One region of the Paenibacillus sp. BAC0078 genome, then DNA from elsewhere that is predicted to be linked to it. Evidence: riboswitches for the same ligand, from Rfam matches in the RefSeq annotation. Region 1 holds a riboswitch; each other region holds the start of a gene.

Region 1 (2,263 bases):
ATCCGGGTCGGCCGGATCGTAATATTGCAGGTTGAGCGGCGCATCGAGATTGGCGAAGTTCGGATACAGTCTGCGCGCGGAGCACTCGGCGGCCTTTAGGAACAGCTCATAGTTAGGATCGCCCTGCTGCTGGTTGACACCTTGCTTGCATTTGAAGATCTGGATAGGGAACACCGGCGTTTCACCGCTGCCCAGGCCGTTCATGGTCGCCGTCAGCAGCGAGCTGATGACAAGCTGGCCCTCTGGCGAAGTGCAGGTACCATAGTTAATACTGGTAAAAGGAATCTGACCGCCCGAGCGGCTGGACATCGTATTCAGGTTATGTATCATGCTCTCTGCCGCCTGCAGTGTCTCGCTCTCCGTCTCCTTCAGCGCAAAGCGGAAGGCCCGCGGATACTGCTTAGCCAGATCGCTGCGGCTCATGTTAACTTCGCCAAGATGCTCACCGGCTTGTCCTTCTTCGAAGTACTCCAGTCCCTTGCGGAACAGCTTGGCGAAGGACTTAGTTACATAAGGAGCCAGATCAAAATCCAGCTTGTTGGCGGACACGCCGCCGTACTGGGCATTTTGCTGAGACTGGAAAATAATTGCCACCAGTGACATCGCGGTCATAATCGAGTTCGGTGGCCGCACACTGCCGTTGCCGGTGTTGAAGCCTTCGCGGAGCAGCCGCTCGAACGGGATAAAGATGCAGTTGGTCGTTCCGATGACGTACTGGTCCAGGTCATGGACATACACCACGTTATCGAGGGAAGCCTGCACCAGTTGCGGCGGCATCGTGAAGTTACGGGCATACCACTTGGAGTATTCACTGCCGAACTTGCTCATTTTGCCGGAAAAGCTCTCCCCGTTCAAATTGGCATTCTCACGCAGCAGATCCAAATCCCGGCTGTCGATAATATCGCGCCCCAAATGGATAACTTCCTCTAACATAACCTCTTGTGTAGTTTGTTCAGCGTTGTACCGTTTCTCCAGCAGCGTCATTGTGCAGCACTCTCCTCTCGATATATAAGAACGTTCTAACCAGGCTAACTGACATTAATAAAAAAGCATCTCCCGCCGAGGAAGGCGGAAAATGCCCGGATGCGTGGCGCAAATAACCGGAGCGCGGATATTTGCGGATGGTCTCCATGGAAATAAGCTTTCCCGCAGAAGCCGATACCTGAAGGCAATAGGGAATATCGCCTTCAGGTATCGGCAGCCTTGGCTCCCCGTCTTAGGGAAGGCTAAATCTGCTTGTGCAGGCCGCATGCGGACACCTCTCCTGTTCCTCGCAGGCGTAAATGATGGTGCCCGGAAACAGGCAGGTCTCCTGGCTTCCGGTGAATCCTTAAGGCGCCTTCCCAAGGGGGGAATGTCCCTCAGTGGCGTGAGCCTCAGGATACTGCTCTGCAGCGCTTCATGACGCTGTCGAGCATCCGGTTACAGTGGCGGGACCACAGCGGATTTGCACCGCGCTTCCCTATTAAGCTTCAGCACTCCTGTAGAGGTGAAGCACCTGATTCCACTATATTTTGTTGTCGCTATATAAAATTAACCCAATATATTGTGTTTGTAAATACTTTTTTGCAAGTCCGCGCCCCGGGCGGGTTCAGCCGCTTTACGCACAGATGATCCACAGCTAGTCCACAGATGTTCCGGAGTTAGTCCACAATTCATCCACAGATAATCCACAGAATAACGACAAATTTTTCCGAATCCGATTCATAAATTGTCCCAAAAAACGCCACAAAGGCTTCATATCTGCAGTGAGTGCAATCATAGGATTTCGAGGGAAGGGATGCTGGGACTTCAGGCGATTTGTGACGCCAGACAGGAGTTGTTACAATAGAAGGGACTGGAGACTTATATATAGGAGGGATTTCGAATGGCTATTGGCGAAGTAACCGTAATTCCGATCGGCACAGGCAGCACCAGCCTCAGCAGCTATGTGGCCGATATGCAGCGGGTGCTGGAGACGGTGGAGGGCATTACCTACGAGCTGACATCTATGGGTACGATTATCGAAGGACCGCTGCCGCGGATTCTCGCTGCTGTAGAAGCGCTGCACGAATCTCCTTTCTCAGCGGGTGCGCAGCGTGTCTCTACTTCACTTAAGATAGATGACCGCCGCGACAAGGTCTCAACGAGCCGCAGCAAGCTGGAGTCGGTGGAGCGCAAGCTGCTGGAGCAATAGTTCTGAGAGACTAGTCTGAACGAAGAGCGGGCAGGCTGGGGTTAAAGGCAAGAACTGTGAGAGAAAGGGTTGCGTTTTTCTCCAGAC
Region 2 (2,263 bases), on a different contig from region 1:
CATTCGCCGCCGCGGGATACTGCGTACATCCAGCCGTCATAGCCGCCATAGGTTCCGGCTGAAATGCCGCCGATGCCCGTAACATAACTGCCGGAAGGATTCGTGAGCTTGAGCCCCTTCGCCAAAGCTACCTTCTCAAGCGCGTCAAGAGCATTGCTGGCATAGGCTTTGCCTTCGCCCAGTGTTTGTTCCGGTCCTTCGATCACCAGCGGCACATAGACTAGCGGATTCTGCGCTACCGGTTTGGAAAAATCATACAGCTTGCCGTTTGCCCCGCCGCTGAACAGGTTATAAGCCACCAGCGCCTGAAAGGCCTGCTCGGTAGCCAGCGCGTTGGCGCTACCGCCCTGCGTATGGGCGAAGGCTCCGCTTGCGAGACGGAAGCTTAGCAGTCTGCCTACAAGCTCCGTTCCATTTTTGGTGAACTCTGCACTGGCAGGGTCCACGCCGTAAGAAGACAGGCCGATAATGGCCTGGGCTACACTTTCGCTGCTATCTCCGTAGCCACCGTTGCTGCCCTGCTTGGCAGACAGCCAGGCTACTGCTTTTTGCCCTGCTGCTCCTGCAGCGGGATCATTTTTATGCGCAGCCAGCGCCGCCAGCACGATCGCGGTCATATCCGGGTCGCTCGCTCCCGGCAACAGTGCAAAGCCGCCGTCGCTGTTCTGTTTGGACAGAATTTCGCTCAGCAATTTTGCCTGATTCCATTTGGCATCGGCTGGAGGCGTATAGCTGCCCGAATCCAGCGCAAGCAGCGCGTATACCGGAGCATTCAGCGTCTGGCCGCTGATTTTGTCGCTGTTATAGATGCGCTCTAGCAGATTATAGCCCGCTGCCGAGCCGCTGCCCGCAAAGTTCGTGGGGTCGCCGCCAATCGCCCGCACCGCGAGCACTATCCGCGCATAGTCCGTAGCGTTCGGGAAACTGCCCCCCTCCGCCTGCACCTTCTGCACGAGCGCCTGAGCATAACTCTCCGGCACACGGTAACCCGCTTGGGCCAGACCTATAGCCTGCCATTCGGATGTCACACCGCCGCCCAAAATATACTCGGCAGCTGTATATGTAGCTTGCGAGACAGTAACCTCTCCACCGGATGCCACCGCACCAGCTGCAGCTAAGGATTCCTTAGTTGCAGAAGCATCTGCCGCATATACGGCTTCCGTAACACTGCTAACTCCCGTAGTTGCGGAGGACTCTGCTGCGGCAAAAGCCTCTCCCGCCGGAACAACAGCGTTCCCTGTAATCGAAAGCACCAGCAATAAGACCAGACCAAGCGTAAAGGACTTGGCAGATAAAAATGTCTTCATTTTCAACCTCTTTTCTATAAAATGGATTGCACCGTGCAGCAGTAAAATAACCGCTGCAACATAAAAGACCGCCCTCGTAAAGGGCGGCCCGGGAAGAATACAAATTAAGGCTGCGGTGCTCAAAGCTCCGTACGCAGTCCATCTGCAATGTTCCCCATTCTCACCCCACGAAGAATAGAAACAGTTAAGAAAAAGGCAGGTCTCCTGGCTTATGCCTCATCGCTGCTCTTGGCCTTCCCATCCTTCTATCCGGACAGTGGCCGCTCTAAGAGCCGCTCCGCATTTACAGTGGCGGGACCGCGCCGGACTTGCACCGGCCTTCCCTTTTAAGCTGATTCTATTGTTTTCACGAATAGAACCCGCACCTTTTTCAATAGCTTATAAAATTTTAATATTCTTAATCATATCTAGTATTCCCGTGTATGTCTATAGAAAAGCTGTTTCATCGCCGCGGCGGGATGGGAGTGGTGGTAAGTGGCGCGGGGAGTAACGGGGGTAGCTGGACTAGCGGGAATAGCGGGGGTTGCGGGGTAGCGGGAATAGCGGGAGTTGCGGGAGTTGCGGGGGTTGCGGATCGGGGCATAATGGGCAGCGGCACGTGCAGGGCGATAGGCAAGCGGCTCGGCCGGCAGAAATAGGTGGAAAAAAGTACACTAATTCCTCCAGCACTGTCTCCAGGGGGAAAATAGGTGGAAAAAGTATCACTAAAACAGCGCTTCTCCCCACCAGAGGACGAAATATGCCCGATTAGTTTACTTTTTTCCACTTAATACTGAAATATCTTTGTTGTTACTTGAATTAGTGGGAGAAAATCCACTTAGCGCTCATGAGCTGCATTCGAAAATTAGCAAAGATGCGCTGGAGCCGGAAATTGAGCTGAGTTGAGCCTCTGCTAGTATTTGTGGAAGTCGATCTACTGTGGGTAAGGTAAGCGTTCGTTGGTGGATGAGTGGTGA
Region 3 (2,263 bases), on a different contig from region 1:
AGCCTGCAGCGCAGGATGCAGCACATGGGAGAGCGCGAGCATGACTGCGGCGAACAAGCTTTTCCACATCGGGGAGAGCTGCCGCAGCGCATTGCTGTGGGACAACACATCAATTCTTCTGATCATTTCTGCTGCTGACGCTCCCGTTTTCCCTTCATAAGGCCAATCGTATAGCCGATAATTCCGGCTCCAATTGCCGCCTGCAGCGCAAACAGCATACTTTCCGTTTCTCCCGGCAGCTCGGCCAGGGGTTTGAACCAAGGTTTATAGTTAGGATCAATCTCCGAAATCGCTCCCTCCGCCGCATCGTCGGCTCCTCCGAATTCCCCGTTCACCAGCAGCAGCGGCAGCACCACGAGCAGAACAACCGCCAGCAGCATCAGCCCGTTTTTCCATTTGTTTTTCACTCTGCGCTTCCTCCTTTGGCTCCCCGTTTCAAGAGCGACAGTTCCTGCGGGCTATAGGCCTTCAGCCAGTTCCACAGCAGCACGGTAAGCAGCCCCTCGCTGATGGCCAGCGGAATTTGGGTCACGGCAAAGATGCCGCCGAATTTAACAAAAGAAGCCAGCATGCCGCCGTCCGCCGACGGAAAAGCCGCCGCAAGCTGAAAGGACGTGACAACATAGGTCATCAGATCGGCCGCCGCCGCTGCGCAGAACACTGCCAGCTTTTCACGTTCCGTCAGCTTCATCGTCAGCTTATAAATTGCATATCCGGCAAAAGGACCCGCGACAGCCATCGAGAACGCATTCGCCCCGAGGGTGGTTATTCCGCCGTGCGCCAGCAAGAGCGCCTGAAACAGCAGCACAATGGAACCGATCACGCTCATCGGCAGCGGCCCCAGCATCACGGCGCCAAGTCCCGTCCCTGTAGGGTGTGAGCTGCTCCCGGTTACCGAAGGCATTTTGAGTGCGGACAATACAAAGGTAAAAGCACCCGACAGCCCAAGCAGCAGCTTCAGCTCGGGATTGTCTTGGGTCAGCTTTTTCAGCTTCATGATTCCAAGCACAAAGAACGGCACAAAGGCCACCCACCAGAATACAGCCCATCCTATCGGCAAAAAGCCCTCCATAATATGCATCGCTTCGGCTGTACCCGGCTCATTCAGCGCAAAATAAACCGTAAATCCGACAACCAGCACTGCGAAGCTGCAAAAACTGCGCTTGTTCATTCTCTCCTCCATCCTTTCATCAGTTGTTCTTCTGCTGCAAACCAAAAAAAACCCCCGCCCTCAGAGGGTGGGAGTTATATGTACGTCGAAAGATCACAAAGAGAAGGCTGCTTTCCCGCCGGTAAGATTCTGCAGGCACACCCTCTTCTCTGAACCTCTTCGTACACCGCTCCTATCCGCGTAGAGTCGTGTGTGCGCAAACAAGGTAGGTCTCCTGGCTTGGAATGCTGGCGCCATGCCCCCGTCTTCCCCGGCGCTCTGCCGAGTGACATCGTGAAGGCTGGCTTTTCCTTACAGTGGCGGGACCGCTCGGGAGTTGCACCCGATTCCCTGTTACCCCTTGAGGTACTTTGTACGATCAAAGGCACCTTGTTTTCATCGCTGATTCATCCTGTACATCATAGCGGACATGGCCGGCCGGTGTCTGTGATAAAAGTGGAAGCCCCTGTAAAGAGCTGCATAGCTTGTAAGAAGCTCATTTGAATAATATAATTATTAACTATATATGAATTCTTATTTTCTAACCTGTCCTGGAGGCTGTCTATGAAACTCGATCTTACCGAAGAATCACTGCCTGTATACGAAGCCTTATCGAGCGCCGTGCGCCTCCGCATGCTCCGCATGCTTGCCGTTCAGCCAATGAACGTTAAGGAGCTGGCATCAGCGGCCAAGCTCAGCAGCGCCATTATGACCATGCATGTCCGCAAGCTGGAGACTGCCGGGCTGATTCAGACACATATGGCCCCCGGGCGGAGCGGTCTGCAAAAGATCTGCACGCTAGCCGCAGAAGGTGCGGAGATTATTTTTCCCGGCCCGGGGAGAGCCGAACGCAAAAGCTACCGCATCGAGCTGCCCGTGGGGCATTATTCCGACTTTCAGATTGAGCCGACCTGCGGGCTGGCCACTACAGAGCAAATCATCGGCAGTTTCGACGACCCGCGTTATTTCTGGGATCTGGAGCGGATGAATGCGGCGATTCTCTGGTTCGGCAAAGGCTACGTCGAGTATAAAATCCCCAACTTTCTGCTGTCCAGTGAGCAGCCGGAGGAACTGGTCATTACGATGGAAATTGCCTCCGAGGCTCCGTCCATC

Evidence for each region. A riboswitch is a leader RNA that binds a small molecule or an ion and turns the genes downstream of it on or off. The one in region 1 is predicted to bind cobalamin.
Region 2: linked by a shared signal. The riboswitch ahead of ACX1DY_RS21335 (DUF4430 domain-containing protein) and the one ahead of ACX1DY_RS18555 (anaerobic ribonucleoside triphosphate reductase) in region 1 are both predicted to bind cobalamin.
Region 3: linked by a shared signal. The riboswitch ahead of ACX1DY_RS14290 (energy-coupling factor ABC transporter permease) and the one ahead of ACX1DY_RS18555 (anaerobic ribonucleoside triphosphate reductase) in region 1 are both predicted to bind cobalamin.

What each region holds. Positions count from the first base shown of each region.
Region 1 covers NZ_JBTLRW010000009.1:242,544-244,806, forward strand. Annotated here, with positions in the region: gene ACX1DY_RS18555 (anaerobic ribonucleoside triphosphate reductase) at 1-984, opposite strand, end outside; cobalamin riboswitch at 1,286-1,517, opposite strand; gene ACX1DY_RS18560 (MTH1187 family thiamine-binding protein) at 1,868-2,176, shown strand.
Region 2 covers NZ_JBTLRW010000012.1:142,789-145,051, forward strand. Annotated here, with positions in the region: gene ACX1DY_RS21335 (DUF4430 domain-containing protein) at 1-1,307, opposite strand, end outside; cobalamin riboswitch at 1,485-1,691, opposite strand.
Region 3 covers NZ_JBTLRW010000006.1:310,135-312,397, reverse strand. Annotated here, with positions in the region: gene cbiQ (cobalt ECF transporter T component CbiQ) at 1-126, opposite strand, end outside; gene ACX1DY_RS14295 (energy-coupling factor ABC transporter substrate-binding protein) at 123-407, opposite strand; gene ACX1DY_RS14290 (energy-coupling factor ABC transporter permease) at 404-1,171, opposite strand; cobalamin riboswitch at 1,359-1,558, opposite strand; gene ACX1DY_RS14285 (ArsR/SmtB family transcription factor) at 1,715-2,263, shown strand, end outside.